DNA from 2 places in the Oceanobacillus sp. FSL W7-1293 genome. Region 1 is predicted to be linked to the other one. Evidence: riboswitches for the same ligand, from Rfam matches in the RefSeq annotation. Region 1 holds a riboswitch; the other holds the start of a gene.
What was found. Region 1 has a riboswitch for thiamine pyrophosphate ahead of MKY65_RS15605 (lipoate--protein ligase family protein). Riboswitches for the same ligand answer to the same signal wherever they lie in the genome.

Region 1 (15,175 bases):
GTCTGTGGGTTTCCAGCGTGGATTATCAGGCAGATGTGCGTATCTCGGATGCTATTTTAAAACAGACTTCGGAAAGCTACCGTAAAATCCGGAACACCTTCCGTTTCTTACTGGCGAACCTTGCTGATTTTGATCCTAGCAAAGATCGCGTGAACGATGAAGAATTGCAGGAAGTAGACCGTTATATGCTTTATCGTCTGCAGCAAATCTTAAATAATGCACGTGATAATTATGAGCACTTTGAATTTGCACCAGTAATCAGCCAGGTCCATAATTTCTGTGCTGTTGATTTAAGTTCCTTCTATTTAGATTTTGCGAAGGATATCCTGTATATTGAAGCTGCAGACCATCCGCGCCGTCGCAGTCTTCAAACAGGCTACTATGAAATTTTAACAACACTTGTGAAATTGCTTGCTCCAATAATTCCGCACACAACCGAAGAAGTTTGGGAATATATCCCTGGAGTGGAGGAAGAAACAGTTCACTTAACAGATATTCCTGAGCCGCGGGAGGTTGCAGGGGCAAAAGACATTGTCGGAAAATGGGATCATTTTATGGAAGTAAGAGATGATGTTCTGAAAGCACTCGAAGAAGCAAGAAGCGAAAAGGTTATCGGGAAATCATTGGAAGCTAAAATTACAATCGTACCGCTTGATGAAGAAACGAAGCAGGTGCTTGAAAATATTACGCATCTGCATCAATACTTTATTGTTTCAGAAACAGTTATTGCAGATGAAAAAGGAACAGGTAAAGCATATGATTATGTTGAGGTTGCCGTTGAAAAACATCCAGGTGAAACATGTGAACGCTGCTGGGTTGTTTCAGAAACAGTAGGCGAAGACAAAAATCATCCAACATTATGTGCGAGATGTGCCAGTGTTGTCAAAGAAAATTATGAGAATTAAAAAACAGGAGCCAGCTTTTTGAGAAAGCTGGCTCCTGTTTTTACATATCTGCAAAAAAAATTGTAAACGCTAATTATTGTATTTTTCTTTACAATTATAAAAATTACCAGTAGACTTAATTTGTAAACTGAATAAGTATTATGCACTGGGGGAGCTGTTAAGCTGAGAAAGACATTCTGTATTGACCCTTGGCACCCGAACTAGATAATCCTAGCGTGGGGAATGTGCAGTCGATAAGGAATTGGATAATTTATCTATTTATCAATAAATCTATCAAAGGCTGCATTCTGTGGAATGGGGTCTTTTTTTTATTGAATCTATTCCCCATTTCGCTTGTATCTTTTAAGCTTGATGATCAAGAAGGGCCGCTAAGAAGCTTGGCATAACAGGGAACAGCTCCTGCAACAAGAAATTCTTTCATTGGAGGTGACGATATTGAAAAAACAGTGGGCGTTTATCGATACAGGCTTTCGAGATGCTGCATGGAATATGGCTTTTGATGAGTGCTTGATCAATTGGCATCAAGAAGGTAAAATTCCGCCGACATTACGTTTCTATGGCTGGGAAAAGCCCAGTTTATCGATTGGCTACTTTCAAAAAGTCGATAAGAAAATTGATCTGGAAGCGGTAGAACGGCATCAGTGTCAGTTCGTCCGTCGTTTGACCGGCGGCAGTGCCGTGCTTCATGACGATGAATTAACGTATAGCCTGGTTATTACAGAGAGTGATCCAGATATTCCTGTATCTGTACAAGAGGCCTATCATGTACTGGCAGAAGGAATATTTGAAGGATATCGCAATTTAGGGATTCCTGCAGAATATGCAACGCTGGACAGAGAAAGTGCCAGAGGAAGAACAGCAATATGCTTCGAAAAACCTGCGTTCTATGAAATGGTTGTTGACGGTAAAAAGCTTTCTGGAAACGCACAGACAAGGAAAAAAGGTGTATTGATGCAGCATGGGTCTATTCCTATGAGCATGGATACAAACATGCTTTTTGATTTATTTGTATTCTCTTCCGAAAAAATAAGAGAACGGAGCCGGGCTGCATTTTCTAAAAAAGCGGTGACGATTAATCAATTAACGAGTCGAGAGCATCGGTATGATATACTGGCGGATGCATTCAAAGAAGGGTTCAAGAAAGGTTTAGGTTTAGAATTTCATCCTCTGCAATTAACCAAAGCTGAGTGGGATGAAGTAGAGCAATTAGCACAATCAAAGTATGAAACGGAAGCGTGGAATATCAACTCAAACAAGGAGCGTGCTGGCATTGGCTAAACAATCAGAATATATTCGTAAACCAGAATGGCTGAAAACAAAAATCAACACCAATGAATCATACAAAAAATTAAAGAACTTAATGCGGGATAAACGGCTGAACACAGTTTGTGAGGAAGCAAAGTGTCCGAATATTTATGAATGCTGGAGCGAGCGAAAAACGGCAACTTTCATGATTTTAGGAGATACCTGTACACGGGGCTGCCGATTCTGTGCCGTCAAAACTGGTCTTCCAAGCGGAGTTGATCTGGGAGAACCAAAGCGGGTTGCTGACTCTGTTGAAATTATGGGATTAAAGCATGTCGTTATAACAGCGGTTGCGCGTGATGACCTGGAGGACGGAGGAGCGGCTGTTTTTGCCAATACAGTCCGTGCAGTTCGTCATCAGAATCCAGGCTGTACAATAGAAGTTCTCCCTTCGGATATGAAAGGGGACTATGAAAGCTTACATACACTGATGGACAGCGAACCGGATATTTTCAATCATAATATTGAAACGGTGAGACGTTTAACGAAACGGGTTCGGGCAATTGCAAGATATGACCGGTCCTTGCAGCTTCTGCAGCGAGTTAAAGAAATTGCTCCCGACACTCCTGTGAAATCAAGTATAATGGTAGGTCTGGGCGAAACAAAAGAAGAGCTTATCGAGGCAATGGATGACCTGCGGGCGCATGACGTGGATATTGTGACCATCGGACAATATTTACAGCCAACCAAAAAACATTTGAATGTGGAAAGGTATTATCATCCCGATGAGTTTGAAGAATTGAAAAATATTGCCCTTGAAAAAGGCTTCTCGCATTGTGAAGCTGGACCATTAGTACGCTCCTCCTACCACGCCGATGAACAAGTAAGCCAATCAGCCGCCCAAAGGCGAATTAACTATATGAAAGGCTATGAATCACAGGAGAATACAAAGGTTGATTTTCAATTTTAAATGATATATTTTCTGATAAAATCCCTCTCTGCCCGTTTATAAAACGGCCGGAGGGGATTTTTTATATGCTCATATGCTTACGAACCGATAGATGCAGCTGTCAGAAAGAAGGAAAGCCGTATTGTTTCTTGAAAATTACCAGCAGAAAGGATAAGATAAAGAAAGCTTGGTAAACGAACCCTGAAAAGGCGCAGATTTGCTTTAGATTGGAGAAATGAACATGTGGAGATATTATCTGATTACACTTGTCCTGATTGGGATAGACCAATGGACAAAATGGCTTGTTGCTGCACGAATGGAAATAGGTGAATCCATCCCGATTGTGGAGGACTTCTTTTATATTACCTCACATCGGAATTCAGGAGCAGCATGGGGTATTTTAGAAGGACAAATGACGTTATTTTACATTATTACGGTTATTGTGATTGCCGGGTTAATATACTTTTTACATACACATGGAAAACAGGACCGCCTGATTGCTGTCGGGGTCAGTGTATTGATTGGAGGGGCGGTCGGGAATTTCATCGACCGTATTTTATATCAAGAAGTAGTAGACTTTGCAAACTTCTATATTTTTAATTATAATTTTCCGATATTCAACGTCGCAGATGCATCTCTTACAATTGGTGTGGTGATTGTGATGATTGCAATTATTTTGGATGAGAGAAAGCGGGGGAAAGAGAAAAAATGACAGTAAACCAGCATACAGTGACAGAAACAGAGCATAAAAAAAGAGTGGATAAAATACTGGCGGATGTGCTGCATGAATATTCGCGTTCTCAAATTCAGGGCTGGATAGAAGAAGGCAATGTCAAGCTGAATGGAGAAGCAGTGAAAGCAAATCAAAAATGCCAAACCGGAGAAAGCCTTACATGGGAAATACCTGAAACCAAACCGCTTGTTTTAGAGCCGGAAAATATTCCTTTAGATATTGTTTATGAAGATGAGGACCTGCTGGTGGTGAATAAAGCAAAAGGGATGGTTGTCCATCCTTCTGCAGGTCATCACACCGGGACATTGGTCCATGCGTTATTATATCATTGCACTGATTTATCAGGAATTAACGGTGTGGAGCGCCCCGGGATTGTACACCGTCTCGATATGGATACGAGCGGACTTTTAGTTGTTGCGAAGAATGACTACGCCCATCAGTATCTATCAGAGCAGCTGCAGGAAAAGACATTAAAAAGAACGTATGAAGCAATTGTTCATGGAGAAATTGGCCATGAGACCGGGTTAATCGATGCGCCGATCGGCAGAGATCCGAAAGACCGTCAAAAAATGGGGATCGTTGAAAATGGAAAACAGGCGGTTACTCATTTTCGCGTGCTCGAACGTTTCCCTGACTATACGCATGTGGAATGCCAATTAGAGACTGGCAGAACACATCAAATTCGTGTGCATATGCAATATATTGGCTTTCCGATTGTAGGCGATCCAAAATACGGTCAGCGAAAATCGTTAGATGTCCAAGGACAGGCTCTCCATGCGAAGCAAATTGCTTTTATCCATCCAAAAACAGAGAAGCAGATGGAATTCAAAGCAGCACCGCCTGCTGTCTTCATGGAGGCGCTCGACCAAATCCGCAAAATGTATTGACAGACCCGTCATATTCTGACATAATAAGTAACAACAAATAAAGACCTTTAACAATAGTCCTGTGAGGCTAGGAAGGCTGCGATCAGCAAGTTTGCTTACGGTACACGTATGCCCTTTTCCATCAGCAGGAAAAGGGCATTTTTTATGCAGTTTGGAAGGAGCGGGCTAATTTGAAGAAAAAAACAGAGATTCTGGATGCTGCAGCAATAAATAGAGCATTGACCAGAATGTCCCATGAGATTCTGGAAAAAAACAAAGGTGGAGAGAACCTTGTTTTAATTGGAATCAAAACAAGAGGCGTTCCGCTGGCGAAAAGCATTCAAGAAAAAATTAAGCAAATTGAAGACATCGAAGTTCCGTTTGGCGAATTAGATATTACCATGTACCGGGATGATTTGGAAAAAAAGGATCATCACGAAGAACCGCGAATTAACTCAGTTTCTATTGATATGGACATAACGAACAAGCAGGTCATTCTGATTGATGATGTTCTTTATACAGGAAGAACTGTCCGTGCGGCAATGGATGCCGTAATGGATGTCGGCAGACCGGCGACGATTCAGCTTGGAGCTTTGGTAGACCGCGGTCACCGCGAGCTGCCTATTCGGGCTGACTATGTAGGCAAGAACATACCTACTTCTGAACAAGAAATTGTTGTTGTTCAGTTAAGTGAAAAAGATCAAGTAGACCTTGTTTCTATTTATGAAAAGAATACATGATAACTTTTAATCAGATCCAGAGAGATTTGAAAGGTTGTTCAGAATAGCGAATGCTTATAGGGTATTCGTCTAGCTCTCTGCAACCTTTGCAGGGAGCTTTTTTTATGGAAGTTCAAAAAGTCACTAAATGATAAATGAAGAGCTCTTTAGTTGACTTGCTTTATCCGATGGGACTGCGGTTACCAATGTTGTCAGGTTAATGAATTTTATTAATTTTGATATAGATAGTAATAAAACCTATCTAGCGGAGTAAAAACACGGAGACTCCTATGGGAAAGCGCAATGGTCTTCGGTGGGGCGAGTAATCGCAAAAGCTCTTCGATGGGACGAGTAATTGCAGTCCCAGTCCCAGGGTGAAGACCTCGCAGAAAAAAAGCGAACTTCTTTTTTTCTACCCGCGGGGCATAAGTGCGACTATGCTTCTGTCTGCGCCTGACGGCTTGCCAATCAGCAAGTCTTCTTTAAAGGAGATGAGCTCGGGGCCCATGGAAAGCGTAGTGTTTTTCCGTAGCGGTCGCACTAACCTGAGAACATTGAGACCTGCGATTACTCGGTCTATTAAAACCGTTGCTGCGATTACTCGTCCCATCAAAACCTGTTAGCAACTTTTTGAACACATATATTTGTATAATAAAAATCAATTTTAAAGAATGACACCAAAGAGGGAGAGATGAATCGTGAAACATTTTATGTCGATGCAGCAGCTGTCGAAAGAAACGATGAATCAAATTCTGAAAGAAGCCGAATTGATAAGAAAATCACCAAGAACCATGAATAAACAGTTATTTGCAGCCAACCTGTTCTTTGAACCAAGCACAAGAACGAAAATGAGCTTTGAAGTTGCACAAAAAAAACTTGGTTTAGAGATGCTGGATTTTCATACCGAAGCTTCCAGCCTTGTCAAGGGAGAGTCCTTATATGACACAGCGAAAACCTTTGAAGCTATAGGTGCAGATGTGTTAGTCGTGCGTCATCCATCTGATAATTGGATAGATGAAATAGAAGAAGAAGGTTACTTGAGCATACCGGTTATCAACGCCGGCTCCGGAAAAGAAGAGCATCCTACACAGTGCATGCTGGATTTACTGACAATGTACCAGGAATTTGGCCATGTTGAAGGCAGGAAGGTTGTTATCGCTGGTGATATCAAGCACAGCCGGGTGGCCAGGTCGAATGCGCTTGCTCTGGAGAAATTAGGAGCTGAAGTTTACTTGAGTGCAGCACCAGGATTTGAAGATACCAGCTTACATTATCCATATATCACGATGGATGAGGCGGTAGAAATAGCGGATGTCGTGATGCTGCTGCGAATTCAGCATGAGCGTCATATTCATAAAGCAGAAACTTCAGATTATCTCACCCTCTATGGTTTAACAATGAAAAGAGCTGCAAAAATGCAGAAACACGCGATTATCATGCATCCCGCCCCAATCAACAGAGGGGTGGAAATCGACAGCAGGCTTGTAGAAAGTAAACAGTCACGTATTTTTAAACAGATGGAAAATGGTGTCTATGTCAGAATGGCAATTTTAATTCATGTATTAAAAGAATGGGGGATTATCAATGAAAACGAAATTAACGAACGCAAAACGCTTAACATCATCTAATGAATTGGTAAACTGTGAGGTGCTTATCGAAGACGGTAAAATCAAAAAGGTGGCCCCGGAAGTAACAGAGCAGGCGGATAACACAATTGATGCAAAGAATAACCTTGTTGCTCCAGGGTTTATCGATGTGCATGTGCATCTGCGTGAACCGGGCGGAGAGTATAAAGAAACGATTCGTACAGGAACAGAAGCAGCTGCCAAAGGAGGATATACTACTATTTGCGCAATGCCAAATACGAATCCGGTTCCGGATAGCCCGGAAACATTGGAGCAGCTGCTTCAAAAAATTAAAGAGGATGCTGTTATCCGTGTTCTTCCCTACGCTTCGATTACAAAAGGTTTAAAAGGTGAAGAACGCACAGATGTTAAAGCGCTGTTTGAGCAGGGAGCTTTTGCCTTTACAGATGATGGGGTAGGTATACAGACTGCCAATCAAATGCTTCAGGCCATGAAGGAAGCAGCTGCATGCGGTGCGGCAATTGTTGCTCATTGTGAAGATAATTCCCTGGTCTATGGCGGAGTAACCCATGATGGAGAAGTAAGCAAGCGCCTAAACCTGCCGGGGATTCCATCTTTAAGTGAATCCGTACAAATTGCCAGAGATGTCCTGTTAGCTGAAGCTGCCGGCTGTCACTATCATGTTTGTCATGTCAGCACGAAGGAATCGGTTCGCGTCATCCGTGATGCAAAAAAAGCTGGTATTCATGTTACAGCGGAGGCATCTCCACACCATTTAATATTAAATGAATCTGATATTACCGAAAATGATGCAAATTTCAAAATGAATCCGCCGTTAAGAGGAAAGGATGACCAGGAAGCACTGATTGAAGGGCTTTTAGATGGTACACTGGATGCTATCGCAACAGACCATGCGCCGCATGGAGAGGAAGAAAAAGCAAATGGTTTCTTAGAAGCGCCATTCGGAATTGTTGGATTAGAAACAGCTTTTCCATTGTTATACACTCATCTGGTACAAAAAAACGTACTAAATTTACATGAATTGATTGATAGAATGACGAAAAAGCCGGCGGATGTGTTCGGACTTCCTTATGGAACGTTGGAAGAAGGAGCGCCAGCAGATTTAACCATTATTGATTTAGGGAAAACAGCAAAAATCGATCGCTATCAATTTGCTTCTAAAGGGAAAAATACACCTTTCCATGGCTGGGAGGTAACAGGATTCCCTGTCCTGACAATGGTAGATGGCAAGGTCGTATTTGAGGAGGGCAACCATGCGTAAACGTAATTTAATTTTGGAAGATGGAACAGTTTTTGAAGGATACGGTTTTGGAAGCGAAGAAGTTTCCAAGGGAGAGATTGTTTTTAATACAGGAATGACTGGATATCAGGAAGTTATCACCGATCCAAGTTATTGCGGACAATTTGTAACGATGACGTACCCTCTCATTGGAAACTATGGAATCAATCGAGACGATTATGAAACAGTGACACCATTTATTCATGGTTTGATTGTGAAAGAATATAGTGAGCAGCCTTCCAATTTCCGGAATGAAGAGACCATCGACAGCTTCCTAAAGGCGAATAATATTCCCGGAATCGCCGGAATCGATACGAGAAAATTAACACGGATTATTCGCAAGCATGGAACGATGAAAGCAGCTATCCTTTCTGCGGAAGAAGATGTAGAAAAAGCAGTAGAAGAATTGAGAAATGCGGAATTTCCTAGAGACCAAGTAAAACAGACATCCACAAGCAAGCCTTACGTTGTTCCAGGCAGAGGAAGCCGTGTGGTACTGGTTGATTTTGGTGCAAAGCATGGTATTCTGCGGGAATTAACGAAACGGGATTGCCAAATTACGGTGGTTCCTTATAACTATCGTGCAGAGGACATTCTGCGTCTCCGTCCAGACGGCATCATGCTGACAAATGGACCGGGAGATCCAAAAGATGTACCGGAAGCGATTGAAATGATCAAAGAGATTCTCGGGCAGGTGCCGATATTTGGAATTTGTCTTGGACATCAGCTTCTGTCTTTAGCCTGCGGGGCAAATACAGAAAAGATGAAATTTGGACATCGCGGTGCGAATCATCCAGTGAAAGATTTAGAGAATGATAAAACGTACCTTACTTCCCAGAATCATAGTTATGCAGTAAATCCAGATTCCCTTGAAAATACGGGGCTTGAACTGACACAGATCGCCATCAATGATGAAACCGTAGAGGGAGTAAGACACACGAAGTATCCGGCGTTCTCGGTACAGTACCACCCGGAAGCATCTCCGGGACCAGAGGATACCAATTATCTATTTGATGAATTTTTAAAAATGATGAAGCAGCAAGTGAAGAAGCAGGAGGTTCATATTCATGCCTAAACGTACAGATATTCAAAAAATTCTCGTGATTGGATCTGGCCCGATTGTCATTGGACAAGCGGCCGAATTCGACTATTCTGGAACTCAGGCTTGTCAAGCATTGAGAGAAGAAGGTTATGAGGTTATTTTAGCCAACTCCAATCCGGCAACAATTATGACAGATAACACAGTTGCAGATAAAGTATATATGGAACCTTTAACAGAAGAATTCTTAACAAAAATTATTCGTAAAGAGCATCCGGACGCTATTTTGCCGACATTAGGCGGACAAACAGGCTTAAACCTTGCTATGGAGCTTGTCCGTAAAGGGGTATTGGAAGATCATAAAGTACAGCTTCTGGGAACCGCACCGGAATCGATTCAGCAGGCCGAGGATAGAGAGCTGTTCCGTACCTTGATGAATGAGTTGGATGAGCCAGTGCCGGAAAGTGAAATTGTACATACCGTGGAGGAGGCTGTTAATTTCGCCAATACCATCGGCTATCCGCTCATTGTGCGCCCGGCATACACGCTTGGCGGTACAGGCGGAGGAATGTGCTACAGCGAGGAAGAGCTGAAGGAAATCACACATAACGGACTGGTGCTTTCTCCAGTAAACCAGTGTCTGATTGAACGAAATATTGCAGGGTTTAAAGAAATAGAGTATGAAGTGATGCGTGACCATAAGGATCAGGCAATTGTGGTTTGTAACATGGAAAATATCGACCCGGTAGGAATTCATACAGGGGATTCGATTGTTGTGGCCCCGTCACAAACCTTAAGTGACCGGGAATATCATATGCTGCGTAATGCTTCCTTGAAAATTATTCGTGCTTTAGAAATTGAAGGCGGCTGTAATGTTCAGCTGGCATTAGATCCATACAGCTTCCAATACTACATTATTGAAGTGAACCCGCGTGTCAGCCGCTCATCTGCTTTGGCGTCTAAAGCAACAGGTTATCCGATAGCCAAAATTGCAGCGAAAATCGCGGTTGGTTATACGCTCGATGAAATTATCAATCCGATTACCGGTAAAACCTATTCGATGTTTGAGCCGGCGTTAGACTACGTGGTTACTAAATTCCCGCGTTTTCCATTTGATAAATTTACATCAGGAGACCGCCGTTTAGGCACACAGATGAAGGCGACTGGTGAAGTAATGGCAATTGGCCGTAATTTGGAAGAATCCTTACTTAAAGGTGTACGTTCCCTGGAAATGGGAACAGAAGAGCTTTACCTTGCAAAAGCAGAGGGCTTAGATGAAGAAACATTAGATAGACGCTTGAAGCGTGCAGATGATGAACGTATTTTTCTCTTGGCAGAAGCATTGCGCCGCGGTTATTCGGTCGATAAAATCTTTGACATGACCAAGATTGACCGTTTCTTCTTAAACAGCTTAAATAAAATTATTGAAACAGAGAAAGCCTTGATTGAAAATAAAAACGATATGGCAGTGTTAAAAGCAGCAAAAGAGCTGGGCATTGCAGATGAGCAGGTTTCCAGACTCTGGGATGTTCCGCTGGATGACGTATATGCATTAAGAAAAGAAAACAATCTCTTCCCGGTTTATAAAATGGTAGATACCTGCGCAGCAGAATTTGAGTCGGAAACACCTTATTTCTATAGCTCGTATGAAACAGAAAATGAATCGGAAGTAACAGAACGTAAGAAAATCCTCGTGCTTGGTTCCGGACCAATCCGCATCGGACAAGGGATTGAGTTTGATTATGCGACCGTGCATTCGGTATTTGCAATTAAAGAGCTGGGCTATGAAGCAATTATTATGAATAATAATCCGGAAACCGTATCTACTGATTTTACGATTTCCGATAAACTTTACTTTGAGCCGCTTACGCTGGAAGATGTCATGCATGTGATTGAACTGGAAAAACCAGAAGGCGTGATTGTGCAGTTTGGCGGTCAAACTGCGATTAATCTGGCAGATGGACTGGAACGCCGCGGAGTGAAAATCCTAGGTACTGGCCTGGAAGCAATTGATCGTGCAGAGGATCGCGATAAATTTGAAGTATTATTAGATGAGCTTGACTTACTTCGCCCGCAAGGAAAGGCAGTACCAAGATTAGATAAGGCAATTGAAACAGCAAATGAAATTGGCTATCCGGTACTTGTACGCCCTTCTTATGTTATTGGCGGCAGCCGTATGGAAATTGTATACAGTGAAAAAGAGCTGGAAAATTATTTAGCGAAATCAGATGGTGTGGATTCTGCCCATCCGATTTTAATCGATAAATATTTAACAGGAATGGAAGCAGAAGTAGATGCCATCAGTGATGGAGAAACAACGATTGTTCCTGGAATCATGGAGCATATCGAACGCGCTGGAGTCCACTCTGGTGACTCGATGGCTGTATATCCTCCGCAGCGTTTAAGTGAAGCTGTAAAAGAAAAATGTCTGGATGCAGCAGTGAAGATTTCAAGCGCATTGAACGTAAAAGGGCTAATCAATATCCAATTTATTATCCGTGATGAAGATGTTTATGTGCTTGAAGTAAATCCAAGAGCCAGCAGAACAATTCCATTTCTAAGCAAGATTACCGGCGTAACGATGGCAAATATTGCTACGAAATGTATCTTAGGTGAGAAATTAGCCGATATGGGCTATGAAACTGGTATTTTACCTGAGCAGAATCTTGTTTCTGTCAAAATTCCAGTTTTCTCTTTTGAAAAATTACGCAGTGTGGATACCATTCTTGGACCAGAAATGAAATCTACCGGCGAGGCAATCGGTTATGATAAAACATTAGAAAAAGCATTGTATAAAGGACTTATTGCTTCCGGATTAAAAGTTCCGCAAGAAGGCGGCGTATTATTGACCGTTGCCGATAAGGACAAGGCAGAAATGCTGGAAGTAGCAGAACGGTTCCATCAGCTTGGGTTTGTCCTCTATGCAACACAAGGGACAGCATCCTTTATTCAGGAAGAAGGCGATATTCCTGTTGTTCAAGTAGGTAAAGTAGGGGTAGACGAGCCGAATGTATTATCCATCATTGAAGAAGGAAAAGTCCAATTTGTTATCAATACACTTAATTCTGGGCAAAAACCAAGGTCGGATGGTTTCTTAATCCGCCGTGAAGCAGTAGAGCATGGCATTGCAAGCCTGACAAGCTTAGACACGGTGAATGCAATTATCAATGTCATTGATTCCACAACATTTACAGCACAATCCATTAGCCAGCAAAAGGTGAAGCAATGATGAAGAAAAGACATGAAATGGAAGTAATCGCTGTTGATACAATCGCCAAAGAAACAATTGAAATGACATTGTATCAGCCGGAAATCAGTCAGCAAACTGTGCCGGGACAATTCCTGCATTTGCTTGTCCCCGGTTTTACATTAAGAAGGCCTATCTCAATTGCCAAGGTCAATTCAGAGGAAGGCACCGTCACCATTTTGTTTAAAGTCGTCGGCGGCGGCACAAAAGCGTTAGCAGCTTATCAGCCGGGAATGACAGTCGATGCACTTGGTCCAAATGGAAATGGTTTTCAGGTAGATGATGTACAAGAAGGAGAACGTATTCTGTTAGTAGGTGGAGGAATTGGGGTTCCTCCCATCTACCACCTCGCCAAGCGCTTGAGTGAAAAGAATGTGGAGCTTGTTGCTGTATTAGGATTTCAATCCAAGGATTATGTCTTTTACGAAGAAGCATTCCAGAAAATAACGGAAACGTATGTAGTCACTAATGATGGCTCCTATGGACATCAAGGGTTTGTCACACATGTGTTTTCTGAAGTGGGCGCCTTTGATCAATATTTCAGCTGCGGACCGCTGCCAATGCTCCGCGCTGTGACCACAGAATTAAAAGATGCGGCAGGAAAAGTATCTCTGGAAGAACGGATGGGCTGCGGAGTCGGTGCATGTATGGCTTGTGTGCTGCCGACGGTGGATAACAGCTATAAGAAGATTTGCAGTGACGGTCCCGTATTTTCTGCGCAGGAGGTTATTTTATGAATCTAGAGGTGAAATTGCCTGGACTAACATTAAAAAATCCGATTATGCCGGCATCAGGCTGCTTTGGGTTTGGCAAGGAGTACAGTGAATTCTACGATTTAAGCCGGTTAGGCGCTGTTATTATGAAGGCGGCAACGCAATTTGAACGCTTTGGAAATCCGACGCCGCGTGTTGCAGAAACTTCTTCAGGCATGTTAAATGCCATTGGTCTGCAAAATCCGGGAGTAGAGCGGATTATTGCCAATGAAGTTCCCAGACTTGCTGCATATGATACATCTATTATCGCAAACGTTGCTGGAAGCTCATTAGAGGAATATATTTTTGTAGCCAGTGCATTTAATCAGACTAAGGATGTGCATGCATTAGAATTAAATATCTCCTGTCCCAATGTAAAAGAGGGCGGTATTCAATTTGGCACAGATCCGGAAATGGCTAAACGCGTTACATCCGCAGTGAAAGAGGCGAGTAATCTTCCTGTGTATGTGAAGCTGTCCCCTAATGTGACCAATATTGTCGAAATGGCAAAAGCCGTAGAAGAAGCCGGTGCGGATGGACTTTCCATGATAAATACATTAACGGGTATGAAGCTGCATTTGCCGACTGGAAAACCGCTGATTGCCAATCAGACTGGCGGATTATCCGGTCCGGCTATTAAGCCGATTGCAATCCGGATGATTTATGAAGTGCGGCAGCAGGTGTCTATTCCGATTATCGGCATGGGGGGCATTTCTACTGCCGAGGATGTGCTGGAATTCCTGCAGGCTGGTGCAGATGCAGTAGCAATTGGTACAGCCAATTTCCAAAATCCTTTTGCGTGTGTAGATATCATTGATGCGCTTCCAGAAACACTAATGAACTATCAATATACGTCTGTGCAAGATGTAATTAATAGAAGGGGCGTACAGGTATGAGTGTCTTTGTCGCATTAGATTTTCCAACATGGACCGAAACGGAACGGTTTTTAAAGGATAATGATCTTGCAGGCGTCCCTGTAAAAGTCGGAATGGAGCTTTTTTATCGAGAAGGACCGGCAATCATTGAAAAATTGAAAGCAGATAACCACCCTATTTTCTTAGATTTAAAGCTTCACGATATTCCAAATACGGTTCATCAGGCAATGAAAAATATTGCTTCTTTGAACGTAGATATGGTAACAACGCATGCGATTGGCGGAAAAGAGATGATTTATCAGGCGAAGCAGGGGCTGGCAGGTTCATCTACCAAGCTGATGGCAGTGACGATCCTTACTTCAATGGATGATGATGTTTTAGAGCAGGAGCTTGGTTTATCAGGCGATGTAGAAGAGAATGTTATCCGTTTTGCAGCACTCGCAAAAGAAGCAGGAGCAGATGGAGTGGTCAGCTCCGTTCATGAGGTGCCAGTAATCAAAAAGCATTGTGGTGACGACTTCTTGTCCATCACTCCGGGCATCCGTTTAGCAGATTCTTCCCAGGATGATCAGAGACGAGTAGCGACGCCTGAGAAAGCGAAAGAGCTGGGCAGTGATTTCCTGGTTGTCGGCAGAAGCATTACCAAAGCAGAAAATCCAAGAAAAGCGTATGAACAAGTGATGAAGGAGTGGCAGCATGGAGAATAATATAACCAAAGATTTATTAGCAATTGAAGCCGTACAATTAAATGCAGATAACTATTTCACATGGACATCTGGACTTAAATCACCTATCTATTGTGATAACCGTTTAACGATGAGCTATCCTGCCGTCCGCAAAAAAATTGTTCAAGCATTTGCAGATATGGTGAAAAATAGTGATACCAAACCGGAAGTTATTGCCGGCTGTGCAACAGCAGGTATCCCGCATGCAGCCTGGCTGGCAGAAGAGCTTGATTT
Region 2 (15,175 bases), 750 kb from region 1:
CCACTGCTTATGCCAGGCCTCATCCGCATACCCCTCTCTTACATTACTCCTATAACGGCAAACCGCTGGTAACACATCCACTAGAACCTTAAAATCAACAACATCAGAGAGTTCTGACAGCGAGCTATAAATTTCATCAAGAATAATGACCTTTGAAGGCGCGTCCGTTACGGAAGATGGTGTCAGACCGGTTCCCGTAGAAAAAGAGAAAAGATGATATTGAACGCTCTCCCCTGCTATAAGCGGTAACGTAGATTTTCCTGCGCCACTCCCTCCGTCCAGCGACACCACTAAAGGATTGGTTCGTCCTTTCAGGCGTATATTTATAGCAGATACTATTTGGAGGGTAGCTTCCTTTGTTAATTGATTATTTTTCACGATTATCCCTCCTCTGGATTAGACGCAAGTTTAAATTCACTATCTACAAGTATTCATTTCTTTGGAATAAATGCTTTTTAAACTAAATTTTCTACTTCGACATGTTTGCAGCTTGCCATTACGCACATTGTAACATAAGAAATTTTGATTACATTGTGTTTTCAACAAAATTGCGCAGTTGGTATAATAAATAACCTTTCCCTTCCAGCAAAAAAAGAACCCTCAATAAATGAGAGCTCTTTAACCTTGAACGAATAAACTGGACTCATTAAAAAATTTGAAGCCGTTCTGTTCCTTCTTATCGGCTGCTCACTTTTTTACTTTCCGAAAGCCAGCCTTCAAAAGTGTAGGACATTTCCCAAAAATGAAGTTCATATTCTTTTGCAATAATAAATTGTTCTTTTACCTTTTCTTTTTCCTGGTCATTCATATCTTCAACTAAAGTGTTTAGTAAATTAATCATTTCGCTTGTTGAATCTTGAAACCAGTCACTTGCATACATTTTAATCCAGTTACGATAAATTTCCGGCTCCGGTGCTGCATGTTCATTTACTTTTCCGATATCCGCATATAACCAGTAGCATGGCAGTATGGCAGCGACAGTATGTGCTAGATTTCCAGACATGGTTGCTCGATATAAATGCGAAGTATAGGCATAGGCAGTTGGCGCTGGTTTGAAATTATCTATATCTGCTTGAGTAATATTTAAAATCTCAGCGTGTTCCTTATGCACGGTCAGTTCGGCTTCTGCTGTAAAGCGTGCTTTATCAGCTAAAAGAGCAGTCAGTTTAAAATCCTCAGCCTGGGATGCTGCAATCGCGTGGATCTTTCCGTAATGTTTTAAATAGTAAATATCTTGTAATATATAATACTTAAATGTTTCCAGCGGTAAATCTCCCTTCACAATTCCTTGCACAAATGGGTGATTTAAACTCTGCTCCCAGCTTTCTTTTGTTGCAGCACGTAATTCATCCGTAAATTTCATAAAAAAAACCTCCTCTAATCTTTTTTCTAAAGACTCGTAGAAGGAAGTATCTGCATACAAAAACATACACACGTAAAAACAACGCATGGTTTGTCTGCTTATTCTACTTCCCTCCGCTGGCCTTAACCAGATCAGGTTCTAAGGGTGCTAAATATACATTTATCTCAGCCGTCACGGCGCCCCTAGCAGAAAATTTAAATGTATTCGATTGTCTATTATGGTAGCAGAACAAATTTTTAAGTCAAGTCTTTTTAGTTTATAAAAAAATCAGCAAAGAAATAATCAAATCTATTAAAAAATAGGTTTCCAAAAAGCTAAAAAAACTAGTGTGTTTCACTCGTTAACATGGATAAATCATTATCTTAATGCTAGTATCCTTCTGATTTACAGCGGTTTCTACAGCTTCTTTGATATCATCCAAACGATATTTATGGGTAATTACATCTTCGAGACCAAGGTCCTGACTGCCAATTGCCTGAATTGCTGTCGGATAACTGTTTGCATAGCGAAAAACACCGTGAATGTCGTATTCTGAATCGACGATATGGGTAATATCTACAGGTATTTCTGAGGACGCAGGTAATCCGACTAATACAACCCTTCCTCCCCGTTTCGTAATTGTCAGTGCATCCTGTACTGCCCGGTTATTACCAGAAGTTTCAACAGCGATATCCAAACCGCTGCCAGCTGTTGCCTTTTCTATCTCCTCATGAATATTATCTTGTGTTGGATCAAATACCTTTGTCGCGCCAAATTTCTTCGCTAATTCTCTGCGATATGGTACCACGTCAGAGCAATAGATTTCGTTCACTCCGAATATTTTCGCAGCCTTGATCGCTAACAGTCCAATAGGTCCTAAACCGGTAATCAACATTTTATCATTGGGATGAACTTTTCCGCGCTGCATCGCATGAATGCCTACAGAAAGCGGTTCAATTAAAGCCCCTTCTTCATAGCTCATTTGATCCGGTATCTTAAAGGCAAAATCACTGCGAATCGTGATATATTCAGACCATGCTCCGTCAACTGGCGGGGTTGCCATAAATTGTACCTCAGGGCAGAGATTATATCGGCCTGATTTACAATATTCACAAGTTCCGCATACAACACCCGGTTCGACAGCTACACGATCGCCTGCTGCCAGATTCTCGACCTGACTGCCAGCTTTAACAATATCACCTGCTAATTCATGCCCTAAAATGAGTGGTTCTTCTACGACATAACGTCCGATTTTGCCATGTTCGTAGTAGTGTACATCAGAGCCGCATATGCCAATACACTGAACTTTGATTAATACTTCATTTTCCTTTGGTTCTGGTATATTAATTTCCTTAACCTCAATATCCAATGGCTTATTCAGAACTGCTGCCTTCATCTTTTTCATTCCACTACACCTCTTTGATATGTATTGTTTTGCCAAGCGTATAAATACGTCATCCTATACTATTTTGGAAAAATAGAGAGCTATAATTTTTTAAGAATATATTCTTCATTGTAACATGCGTGTTGATATACGATAAATAAACGTGCGGTCTTTCTCTTTTTATGGAATACAATGTGCTAATAAGCTCTTACCCTATTCTCTTAGAACAGCTTCTCAATGTAAGGCATTCCATTTCCTCCAAAATTAAAACACTATCTTTGTTCGAGATAGTGTTAATAAGAAGATAGCAGGTATCATTTAAATTCAATTTTTCTTGCTTATTATTTAGTATACAAGTGAGAAAGCAGCTTTCTGTTTTTCTCATCAAATTTTGAGTTGTGAGAAGAGACATAAATCTCATTATAGGCATCCGGCTTCATATACAGCTTTGCTTGATTCACTGTATTCGCTGCATCATTGTACGCGCCGGCAATTAAGTGCACCTTTCCATCGAATGAAAGAATATCACCGGCAGCATATAAACCAGCTATGTTCGTTTCAGCTTTTCCGGATCCTTTTACGAAAAAGTCCTGTTCAAGTTCTACTTTCAACGGACTTTCTTTAATAAATTTCAGCTCTCTGTCAAATCCATGATTAATGATTAAATCGTCCACTTCAAAACGAACTTTTTCCCCGGTTTTTTGGTTTTTCGTCAAGATTTCTTTGACATGATGACCTTCTTCGTCTGCAAGCAATTTTTCTATTTTTGTATTTTTATAGATATGGACAGAGGAGGCTTCCAGATGAGCGATATGCGCTTCCATCGCTTTGAATTCCTCCCCTCGATAAACCAATGATACCTGTTCCGCAATGGGCTCTAATTCGGTAGCCCAGTCAATGGCCGTATCTCCTCCGCCGGAAACAATCACTTTCTTATCTTTAAACCTGTCAAGGCTCTGTACTGTGTAATGAAGATTGCTTACCTCGAAACGGTCCGCTCCCTCTATATCCAATTTAATTGGTTCCAGAATACCTCCGCCAGTTGCCAAAATAACCGTTCGGCTAACGTATTTATGTCCTGTATGGGTTGTCACCACAAAACAATCTTCCATATTCTTTTCAAGTTTTTCCACTTTTTCATTTAAAATAACTTCCGGGTTAAATGTACGTGCCTGCGCTTCCATTTGCTCTATCAATTGAGCGCCGGTAATCGGTGTTAGTCCTCCTATATCCCAAATCATTTTTTCAGGATAGATATGAACCTTCCCTCCGAGGTTTGGTTTAAATTCGATAATGCGGGCAGATAGATCGCGCATCCCGCAATAAAAGGCCGCATACAATCCAGCCGGGCCACCGCCTATAATGGTTACATCTTTGCATTCTGTCATCGTCTAACAACCTTCCATAAGTTAAATTTTCTGTATTCTTTTTTTAATATTCGTGAGGATTCACACCAGATCGATAAAAAACACACGCTAAAATATTGGATAATATCTAGAATGATGCGCAAATTGGGAGATGAAAAATGTCTTCAATTACTTCAATTCGCGAACGCCTTAGTTGGACCTGGGACTGCGTTTACTCGTCCCATCAAAACCGCTAGATAAAGAAATCCTACTATTTAATGATAATGATAATCATTATCATTATAAATGTCAATGTGTCTTTTTTTATTTCTATCTTTTCGTTCCTGATTAAGCTACTTAAAAAACCGGTAAAAGTCATCTCATACACAGCAAAAAAGTCTTGTACCTAAAGGATTCTGCCGGTGCAGCTCTCTTTTTTAGTACAAGACTTCAAATTTCTTTCTATGAAAACAGCTATACTAATAAACCTCAAACTCATATTCATCGGATACGCTTATTGCATTGCAGAATATTAACATAAGATTTCAACCTTCTCTGTTGACTTTCGGTATTTCCTTTGTTTCACTCGCTTCTTCATCACTTATGATGCCTTCTGCTGATTTTTTAAATGAAGTCAGTGTTTTCCCTAAGGCAGAACCAATTTCAGGCAGTTTTTGGGGACCAAAAATGATCAAAGCCAGAATAATAATCAGAATCAAGCCTGGGATACCGATATTGGAAAGCCCCATCCTGTTCCCTCCTCTTTTATTCTATCATTAAACATGCTGGCTGTTTTTACTCACTTGGACCAATTGGCCTCCCTCATCGAGAAATTTAATAATCCCTTCCGCAGCCCGATATGCCAGTGCCCCTACCGTGCCAGTCGGGTTGTAGCCGCCATTATGGGCGAAAGCAGAAGCACCGACAACAAATAGATTATCGACCTCCCACATTTGTGAATAGTTATTTACTGCAGAGGTTTCTGGGTCAGCACCCATAATGACACCGCCCGTATTATGGGTTGTCTGGTATGGGACGATATCATAATGTTCGCTGATTTCTCTGACGTCCACGTGATCGGCACCCATTTCTTTTAGAATCTCTCCGGCTTTTTCCGAAAGATAGCGATGTAAGTTCCGGTCCTGCTCTGTAAAATCGTACGTTAACTTCAATAAAGGATTACCATATGCATCTTTATAGTTTTCATCCAAGCTTAAATAATTGTTGCGATGCGGCATGGAAGCTCCTTGTGCACCAACAGAAAGAGATCGATTAAAATAATGCAGTGACTGCTCTTTAAAATCCTTACCCCATGATGGCGTGCCCTTAGGAACTGGATTGCTTTCAATTGGCCGGCGTCCTGTTTGTGTAATTGATAAGGAACCGCCATGAATGAAATCTAAAGCTTTATGATCGAAATTATCTCCATTGTAATCATCTACGGTAGCCCCAAGCGAGCCTGCTCCCATAAAAGTGTTAAACTTCTCGTTTTCAAAGAAGCCCGTTGCGCCACCCCCGATTTGATAGCAATAATTCTTCCCGATGACGCCTTTTCCAGTTTCCGGATTATAAGGCTTGCCAATTTCTGATTGAAGCAGTAAACGCGTATTGTTTAATACATAGCTTGTCAAAATGACCACATCTGCAGGTTGTTCAAACTCCTCTCCCGTTTGCACATCGACATAACGGACACCGGTTGCCTTCCCATCATTATGAAGTACCTCGACCACGTTGGAGTCAGGCCGCAATTCAAAGTTTCCTGTTTTTTTTGCAGTAGGGAGAACGGTGATATTCGGGCTTGACTTTGCTCCGTACTCACAACCAAATCTCTCACAGAAACCGCAATACTGACAAGCATTGATTGTTTCCCCATCCGGATTTTCATATGCCTCCGATAAATTTGCGGACGCCATCTGGATAGGATGAAGATTTAAATTCTTAGCAGCTTTTTTAAAGCGATCCAAGATGGGAGTGCTTTTCATTGGGCCTGTCGGATAATCGTTCTTCCGAGGAGCTCCCATTGGATTCTCTTCTCCGCTGATGCCAGTAGTTTGTTCAAATTTATAAAAATAAGGCTCTAGCTCATCATAAGTGATGCCCCAGTCCTGTAATGTATAATCGTCGCTCAGCTTGTCCTTTCCATATTTTTTATCTGTTTCCGATTTGATTTCCAAGTCATATGGCAAAAAACGCCACGTATGTCCATTCCAATGATCACCAGCACCGCCGACACCTTCTCCTAGAAGAAATGAACCTAATTGTCTCATGGGCAGTGCATGTTCATCCCGTTTATTCCGAAATGTGATGGTTTCTTTCGAGGTATCCTGCATCAGCCCATAACGGACAGCGTAACGGTATTCATCATGAACCATATGAAAATCTTCTGTTCCTCTGTCACCGCCTCGTTCCAGACCAACGACTTTATATCCTTCCTTTGTCAACTCTGCGGCAATAATACCGCCTGTCCAGCCAACCCCAACAGTGACAACATCTACCTTGTCCAATTTCTTTGCCATATCAACAGCCTCCTCATCGTATTACAAATGATCGTTTAATGCTTTTGGTTCCATCTCTATAAAGCTTTCATCCTCAATTTTATCGGTATAACTCATTTGACTGCCTGGATATTCCTTCATTTTCCAACCGCGCATTTTATCATTCCCGCCATATAAAGGATCAGCATAAGCACCTGCGAGTGTTGATGCACGCAGCATTTTGAAAAACTCAGAGGACGCAACCCCTTTTAATTTTACTTCGTCATTTTCAAATTTTTGCAATATTTTATCCTGCTGTTCTCCTTCCAAATCTATAAAAGACTCCTTATAATCATTTTGGCTTTCCTGCTCTAATGCACGAATTCCCTGCATAAAGATTTCATGACGTTTTAATGCAGACTGATAGCCTTGAAAAGGGGTTCCCTTACGAAAGGGACCTTGCATATATTCTTTATCATTATTTCCATATGCTCCTGCTAACTGATGATCAATAAAATAGGGAACTCCAAGAGCTAACGCGCCAGGTCCATTATCATCTTCTGGAAATATACGCTCCGTCGCTGCACCAAGCGTATTAAAATCAGCATGTCTTGTGAAATACATTAATGCCTGGTTGAAATTCTCCTCTTCTTTTACAGTAGGTGCAGCTGGCTGTTTCGTTCCACTCCCACCAAAGCTTGCTCCAAACACAGATCCTATCAAACCGCCGCCGATAAGACCTCCTGCTACATACCCGGAATTCTTTACAAATTTTCTGCGTGACATCTTAGAACCTTTTGACTCTTCAGCCATTTTACTCCCGCCTTTCTAAAACAATTAAAATGTTACAACTAGAATGTAAAAAAACTCATTTTGAGTGAGTTATCAAGATGGGAAAGGAATGATTCTGCTTTGGATACGTTCTAAAACTTCCTGCTTTGCGTACCCTTTCTTTATTTCAAGTTTATTTTTCTATGTTCTCTCTATACGTTTTGATACTTTCACTAGTTTTTAGTTCGTTATTACATCTATATGTTTTCTCTGATGGTCATATACCTTGTAAGTCAAAAAATACGAAGATTGGTTTGTTGTTATTTCTAATATTCTATGGCAATCAGGTCATCTCTAAACAGTCAATTCAATTAAATATATAGATAACTTCTTTTACTCCATTTGGTTTCTTAAAAGGAACAATGTTTAATTAAAGTGCCTGCTTCTCAAAAAAGAAACTTTGGATTTACGATGATTTTAGTAACCAAATGAATACAGACTTATCGTTTGAACTACGCAATATAGATTTATTTTCCGGAAAATACTTCAGCTGCGATGAAGCGCTGATAAAGCGATTTATAGAAGGTGTTCGTATAAAATGAAAACATTAGTATTCGTTTTTCACCCCAATTTGGCTAAATCTCGTGGAAAGCGGTATTTAATTGAAGAAATAGAGAAGCAGCCTAACGTTACTGTCCACGATGTTTATAGAGCTTATTCCAAGGAATAAATCGATGTTCAAGAGGAACAAAAGCTGGTAGAAAATCATGATCGTATTATTTTTCAATTTCCTTTCTATTGATACAGCGTCCCTCCATTGGAAGCAGCTGTTAACTTTGTCGGTGCACATTATTTACCGCCATTTGCGCTGAATGGTGTCGGTCATCAAGGAGGAACAACTTGCTGAAATCACAAAAGAGTATGTAGATTATGCGTTGAACCCGGAGCTGCTTACCCCCTGCTATAAAAAGACACAGCGGAGCAGCCGTTTGCTCGATAATGACAAACAAACTAAAAACCAAACCTTATTTTATTGGAAGGTTTGGTTTTTAGTTTGTCAGGATCGGCAATTTGCTCTGCAATTGCAATTGCAATTGCTTCCTAAGGCATTAACTCATCATGAGGTTTAGTAAATTCAAAAAAAGAATTGCAGATGGGAAGAATATGCTTATACAATATAAAGCAAGGATGTTATTCAGTATTTTAAGAAATCATTGAAATTGTAAGAAACTGTCGAAATAAACAGCGTAAAATTGTATAAGAGGGGGAAGAACATGTCTATTAATTCTTTTGAAAACTATCCGATGTCTTGGAAACCGTTGCTCAATAAAAACAAAAAGCCAGTTTATCAAACTCTCGCCCAGCAATTGGAGGACGATATACTAAATGGAAATTTATTGCCAGGAACAAAGCTTCCCCCTCAGCGAGAGTTGGCTGATTATTTAGATTTAAATTTAAGTACCATTTCAAAAGCTTTTAAAATGTGCGGGTTAAAAGGCTTGTTAAGTTCATCTGTCGGCAGCGGAACTTTTGTAGCTTACGATGCGCTATCCAATGCCTATTTACTAGAGGATACAAAGCCAAAGCATTTAATCGAAATGGGCGCTACATTGCCTGATAATGATTCTTATAAACTACTTCAGCTCCAATTAAAAAGCATGGCACGGGAAACAGACTATGAAAAATGGTTTGGTTATGGCCGTGCCGGAGACAGTCTTTGGCAAAAAGACGCTGCCGTAAAATTTATCAAAAGAGGCGGCTATGAAACGACTGTTGACCATATCTTATTTGCAAATGGAGGACAAAATGCCATTACGGCTATATTAGCCAGTCTCTATAAATCCGGCGACCGTATTGGCGCTGATTCCCATACTTATCCTGGATTAAAAACGGTTGCCGCAATGTTTGGTATACACATCATACCGATCAAAGCAGAGAATCATATCATGAGCCCCTCTGCTTTTGAAGATGCCTGTAAAAACGAGCATATCAAAGGGATATATGTAGTTCCCGACTACCACAATCCAACAGCTTGCTGTATGCCTGTCGAAAATCGAAAAGAAATCGCAGCAATTGCTAAAAAGTATAACCAGATTATTATAGAAGACGCGACATATAACCTTCATCATAAAAAAGCATATCCGGCAATTGCCGCTTTTGCGCCTGAACAGACCATTTATGTTGCCAGTTTATCAAAGTCCATAGCACCAGGGCTGCGATTAGCTTATGTGGCGGCGCCGAAACAATATAAGGAGCTCATTTCAAAAGCACTGTATAATTTAAATATATCCGTCTCTCCCTTATTAGCAGAACTGGCAGCACGGACCATTGTATCCAACCAGTTTGAAGATTTAATTGAAGGACATCTTCATGAAGCGATTCGCAGGAATGAAGTTTTTGACCGTTATTTGGCTGATTGCACATGCTTGGGGGCTGATATAGGCATCTTCCGCTGGGTGCTGCTGCCAGGCAAAATAACAGGTGCGCAATTTGAATTGCTTGCCGCACAGCAAGGTGTACAGGTCTACGCAGCAGAACGCTTTGTAGTTGGTAACAGTTCTCCAGAAAGAGCTGTAAGAGTTGCCGTTTGTGCCCCGGAAACAACTGAAGAGCTCGAGCATGGCCTGATTATTCTTAAACGATTACTAGACAGCATCCTTTCATAGGATTGAAAGCATCTAAAATGCCTGAACTTTTGAGATGAAAGGATTCAGGCATTTAGATAAATATATGTGTTATTTCATTCTTATATCAAAAGATGTATACGCATCACTCTATGAAGCTCTTTTCTGTTTATTAATATCTGCCCAAATAATGATAGGTATAAGCAGTAATGAAAGAATCGCACCACCAATGGAAAGGAATGCATAACTGGAATTTGCTACAATCATTCCAGATATTCCGCCCCCTAACGCTCCGGACAAAGCAATCCAGACATCTACGGTTCCCTGCGTCTTCGCCCGGCTGTCTAATGAAGTAGAGTCTACCAGGATTGCGGTTCCACTAATCAAACCAAAATTCCAACCAAGACCAAGTAACACGAGCGCTGTAATAAGTACTGTCATCGAATCCGCAGGTCCCAACGCAGCTAAAACACCAGAAGCAAGCAGCGTAACCGCAGAAGCAACAGCCATCGCAGCCCGGCCGACTTTATCGACTAAGCTCCCGGTTATTAAAGAAGGAAAATACATTGCGCCAACATGAAAACCAATCACTAGGCCGACAGCCTGCAAGTCATGCCCATGATGCCCCATATGTATCGGCGTCATAGTCATAATGGCAATCATAACAAACTGCGTTAAAACCATTACTGCAGCTCCTGCCCAAATACCTTTCCTGTTTTTGGGTAGCCCACCCATGTTTTTTTCTGTCTTTGAATGGCTGTTGCTTTTCTCGGAATTAGAGATGGCTTTCGCTACAAGCAGCGGATCAGGACGCAGATAAAATAAAAGTACCAATCCTGCTAGTATATAAGCTGCTGCTGCTAATATAAATGGGCCTGCCAAAGCAGGTACTCCCAGAAATATCGCAACATCTCCCATAAATTCCACCAGATTCGGTCCGGCAACAGCGCCTAATGTAGTAGAAACCATGGCCATACTTACAGCTTTAGCCCGTTGCGTTGAACCTGCCAAGTCTGTTCCTGCATAACGCGCTTGCAGATTGGTGGCTGTTCCTGCCCCGTAGATAAACAGCGCAATAAATAAAAGGACAATGCTGTTCATTAATGCAGCCATAACGACACCAATGGCCCCAATCCCTCCAGTTAAAAAACCTGCTGAAAGTCCAAAACGACGTCCGTAGCGTTGAGAAAGCCGTCCTACAAGTAACGCTGTCCCTGCAGATCCTAAGGTAAATAATGCTGTAGGAATCCCTGTTATGCTATCTGTTCCCAGCATATCCTGTGCGAGGAGCGCCCCTACGGTAATTCCCGCTGCAAGACCTGCGCCTCCAAATATTTGAGACATAATGACAACCATTAATGTTTTCTTATACAGTTGTTTTTGTTTTTCTGGAGAGTCAATATATGCTTGCAGCCAAGCTGAACTATCTCCAAGTTTTATTTCATTATCTTCCGCCATTTTATCCCGCCTTCATACTAATACAGTTCTTTTTTAGTAACAATCATAATATTTAGATAGCTTATCACGAATGAAAAAACCATACAACACAATAATTGTATGGCAAACAATATTATAAAATTATTGTATGGCGGCCAAATAGATGAAGCATTTCTATTCTATGACGCCCTTCTATGATTTCTTTTGAAACGCCGCCCCTGCTTTTATCTGTTTCTGGAATTGTTCTTTGCAGTTCTGTGAAGAAAAACACAAATTGCCCCTTTTTCATTTGCCGAATCCGTTCGCAAATGTTATACTCTATTCTCAATTAGTTATTCAATTTTAGAATAAAAGAACAATATAAGACAGCTTATTTCGTTCACAATTTGTTAATAATTCAAGTGAAATAATGCACTTTTTCACTTGGGTTCCTTGACAAATTATCTCTAATTTAGAATAATTATTATTAGATTATAATTATTGTTTTTATTGATAAAAATCAATAATTATAAGATTACTATTTTGCAAGGAGGACATACATTATGTCACTAATAGGTAAAGAAGTACAACCATTTCAAGCAACTGCATTTCATCAAGGTGAATTTGTAGATGTATCCGAAGAAAATTTCAAAGGTCAATGGAGCGTTGTTTGTTTCTATCCAGCAGACTTCTCTTTTGTTTGCCCGACCGAATTAGAGGACTTACAAAATCAATATGCTGAATTAAAAAATCTTGGTACAGAGGTTTATTCTGTTTCTACAGATACACATTTTGTGCATAAAGCATGGCATGAAGCATCAGATGCTATCAACAAAATTGAATATACGATGATTGGTGACCCTTCTCAGCAAATTTCCCGTAACTTTGAAGTATTAAGAGAAGATGCAGGACTGGCTGACCGCGGTACATTTATTATTGATCCAGACGGCGTTATCCAAGCTGTAGAAATTAACGCTGATGGTATTGGCCGTGACGCCAGCACATTAATCAATAAAATCAAAGCGGCACAATATGTACGTGAAAATCCAGATGAAGTTTGCCCTGCTAAATGGGAAGAAGATGGAGAAACATTAAAACCAAGCCTAGATTTAGTTGGAAAAATCTAAGAAAGCACGGTTAGCCGGTTAACGGCTGTAATTTAAATTTAAACGGGGTTCGGCGTTACGTGCGTCGAACTTCCTTTGTGTTATACAGCCTATCGATACAGATTTCTCCATCAGGGGAAATTCCGAGACAGCTATGAACAAAGAGATTCATTTTAGTTTTTCCGATTTTAATAGAGAAAAGAGGTTTACTATGCTCGATCAAGAAATCAAATCACAACTTAAAGAATATTTGCAGCTATTGGAAAATGACATTGTACTCAAAGTAAGCTTTGGCGCTGACGATGTTTCCAAAGAAGCAGAGGAACTGGTCAATGAAATTGCCGGAATGTCTGATAAAATCACAATCGAACAAGGTGAATTCCCGCGCACTCCGACCTTTAGCGTAAATCGTCCTGGAGAAGATTCAGGCATTGCTTTTGCCGGTGTTCCACTTGGGCATGAATTCACCTCTCTTGTTCTTGCATTATTGCAAGTGAGCGGCCGTCCGCCGAAAGCAGATGTGAAACTCCTGGAACAAATCAAGCAATTGCAGGGACCGCTCCATTTTGAATCGTATGTCAGCCTTTCCTGCCATAATTGTCCTGACGTAGTCCAGGCCTTGAATTTAATGAGCGTGGTTCACCCTGCAATTACGCATACCATGATTGAAGGATCTGCATTTAAAGAAGAAGCAGACGATAATGGCGTGATGGCCGTCCCATCTGTCTTCTTAAATGGAGAATCCTTTGTTAACGGACGCCAAACTCTAAAAAGCATCCTTGAAAAATTAGGCACTACGACTGTGGATGTATCCGGCCTGAACGATAAAGAAGCATTTGATGTGCTTGTTGTCGGCGGCGGTCCTGCTGGCGCCAGCGCAGCTATCTATGCAGCACGAAAAGGAATTCGTACCGGTGTCGTAGCGGAACGCTTTGGCGGACAGGTTCAAGATACCATGGGCATCGAGAACTTCATCACTACCAAATATACAGAAGGTCCGAAATTGGCAGCAAGCCTGGAAGAGCATGTTCGCGATTATGAAGTTGATATCATGGACTCGATGCGTGCTAAATCACTGGAGAAAAAAGACTTATTTGAATTAGAACTGGAAAATGGTGCAACACTGAAAAGTAAAACAGTTGTGCTTTCCACCGGTGCACGCTGGAGAAATATTGGCGTCCCCGGGGAAGCAGAATTCAAAAATAAAGGGGTTGCTTATTGCCCGCACTGTGACGGCCCAATTTTTGAAGGAAAAGATGTAGCGGTTATCGGCGGCGGTAATTCCGGGATTGAAGCAGCCATTGATTTAGCCGGAATCGTTAAGCATGTCACAGTTCTTGAATTCCTTCCCGAACTGAAAGCAGATAAGGTTTTACAAGAGCGTGTATATAGCTTGCCAAACGTAACAGTTATCACAAATGCTCGTACTTCTGAAATCTATGGTGATCAAAAAGTGCAAGGGCTTCGCTATGTTGACCGTGAAACGGAAGAAGAACACAGCATCGAACTTGCTGGTGTCTTTGTACAAATTGGCCTTGTGCCAAATACGGAATGGCTGGAAGACACGGTGGAACGCAGCAAATTTGGAGAAATCATTGTAGATAAACGCGGTTCTACCAATATTCCCGGCCTATTCGCTGCAGGAGACTGCACAGACAGCGCATATAAACAAATCATTATTTCAATGGGATCTGGAGCCACTGCGGCTTTAGGTGCATTTGATCACTTAATTCGTAATTAAGGCGGAAAGACTAGCGGGAAAATCCTGCTAGTCTTTTTATCTATGAATCAATTTAACTTTTATTTGGCGCAAACATAGGCAACGCTGCCGATAGAATCTGGATTTTCCAACTGATCTATCATCGATGTAGCCAAGTCGGCCCCAGTTATACGTCCCTTCCCTTTTGGTACAGGCTTATCGAGACTTATTCGGTAAGTCTCTTTTGCTTTCCCATTGGTTAGATAAGGCGGCCGAATAATCGTCCAGTCGATGGTGCTTTGATAAATTCTGTTTTCCATAAGCTGTATATCACTATAAATATTATGAAATATTTTCCATAATATTTTAACGAGAATACGCTCTTTAAACGAAGATTCTTTCTTTGATTTAAGTGTTTCAGCAGATAAACAAACCAGCCGATTAACCCCTGTCTTCTCCATTTCCCTGATGATATTTTCCATCCCTTCTGAATAGATTGTTGTCGGCTGTCGATGATCTCCGCCAAGCACGGATAGAACAGCGTTCTTTCCAGTCAGCTTTTCTTCTATAGCAGATAAATTTAATATATCTCCTTTGACAACCTCTAGCCGTTCCCCGGATAAACCTAATTTCTCAGGCTTCCGTACAATCGCTGTGACTTCATGCCCTTCCAGAAGTAATTGCTTTACTAATGGAATCCCTGTTTCGCCACTAGCCCCAAATACAACAACTTTCATATTAAACGCTCTCCAATACATAATGTTAGTTATTGGTAACTAATATTTATTATAAAATTTATACCCTATTTCCCTGCACTGCGCATCTGTTTGATAATAAGCAGAATCAGCCAAAATAGAATCAAAGGGCAACTGGATGTAACGCTCCTATTATAGGAATGTGAACACTTACATATTGAAACGGTACAATAAGAAGAAATAAACCAGCCACCTCCCAGCGAATCTTTTGGGAAAGCTTCCCCAGGAAAGCCAGTATCAGCATGAGAATGGGAATAA

Region 2: it holds a riboswitch for thiamine pyrophosphate, as region 1 does, so the genes downstream of both, tenA (thiaminase II) here and MKY65_RS15605 (lipoate--protein ligase family protein) in region 1, are expected to answer to the same signal.

The regions. Positions count from the first base shown of each region.
Region 1 covers NZ_CP150212.1:3,165,619-3,180,793, reverse strand. Annotated here, with positions in the region: gene ileS (isoleucine--tRNA ligase) at 1-905, shown strand, start outside; TPP riboswitch at 1,043-1,145, shown strand; gene MKY65_RS15605 (lipoate--protein ligase family protein) at 1,341-2,183, shown strand; gene lipA (lipoyl synthase) at 2,176-3,120, shown strand; gene lspA (signal peptidase II) at 3,341-3,811, shown strand; gene MKY65_RS15590 (RluA family pseudouridine synthase) at 3,808-4,719, shown strand; gene pyrR (bifunctional pyr operon transcriptional regulator/uracil phosphoribosyltransferase PyrR) at 4,890-5,438, shown strand; gene MKY65_RS15580 (aspartate carbamoyltransferase catalytic subunit) at 6,116-7,045, shown strand; gene MKY65_RS15575 (dihydroorotase) at 7,002-8,285, shown strand; gene MKY65_RS15570 (carbamoyl phosphate synthase small subunit) at 8,278-9,378, shown strand; gene carB (carbamoyl-phosphate synthase large subunit) at 9,371-12,571, shown strand; gene MKY65_RS15560 (dihydroorotate dehydrogenase electron transfer subunit) at 12,568-13,326, shown strand; gene MKY65_RS15555 (dihydroorotate dehydrogenase) at 13,323-14,237, shown strand; gene pyrF (orotidine-5'-phosphate decarboxylase) at 14,234-14,923, shown strand; gene pyrE (orotate phosphoribosyltransferase) at 14,913-15,175, shown strand, end outside.
Region 2 covers NZ_CP150212.1:2,417,442-2,432,616, reverse strand. Annotated here, with positions in the region: gene MKY65_RS11925 (hypothetical protein) at 1-378, opposite strand, end outside; gene tenA (thiaminase II) at 677-1,363, opposite strand; TPP riboswitch at 1,455-1,557, opposite strand; gene MKY65_RS11915 (NAD(P)-dependent alcohol dehydrogenase) at 1,704-2,747, opposite strand; gene MKY65_RS11910 (NAD(P)/FAD-dependent oxidoreductase) at 3,068-4,114, opposite strand; gene MKY65_RS11905 (twin-arginine translocase TatA/TatE family subunit) at 4,618-4,821, opposite strand; gene MKY65_RS11900 (GMC family oxidoreductase) at 4,849-6,588, opposite strand; gene MKY65_RS11895 (gluconate 2-dehydrogenase subunit 3 family protein) at 6,610-7,359, opposite strand; gene MKY65_RS11890 (PLP-dependent aminotransferase family protein) at 8,592-9,983, shown strand; gene MKY65_RS11885 (MFS transporter) at 10,092-11,399, opposite strand; gene ahpC (alkyl hydroperoxide reductase subunit C) at 11,921-12,484, shown strand; gene ahpF (alkyl hydroperoxide reductase subunit F) at 12,675-14,204, shown strand; gene MKY65_RS11870 (NAD(P)H-binding protein) at 14,264-14,899, opposite strand; gene MKY65_RS11865 (DUF6220 domain-containing protein) at 15,021-15,175, opposite strand, start outside.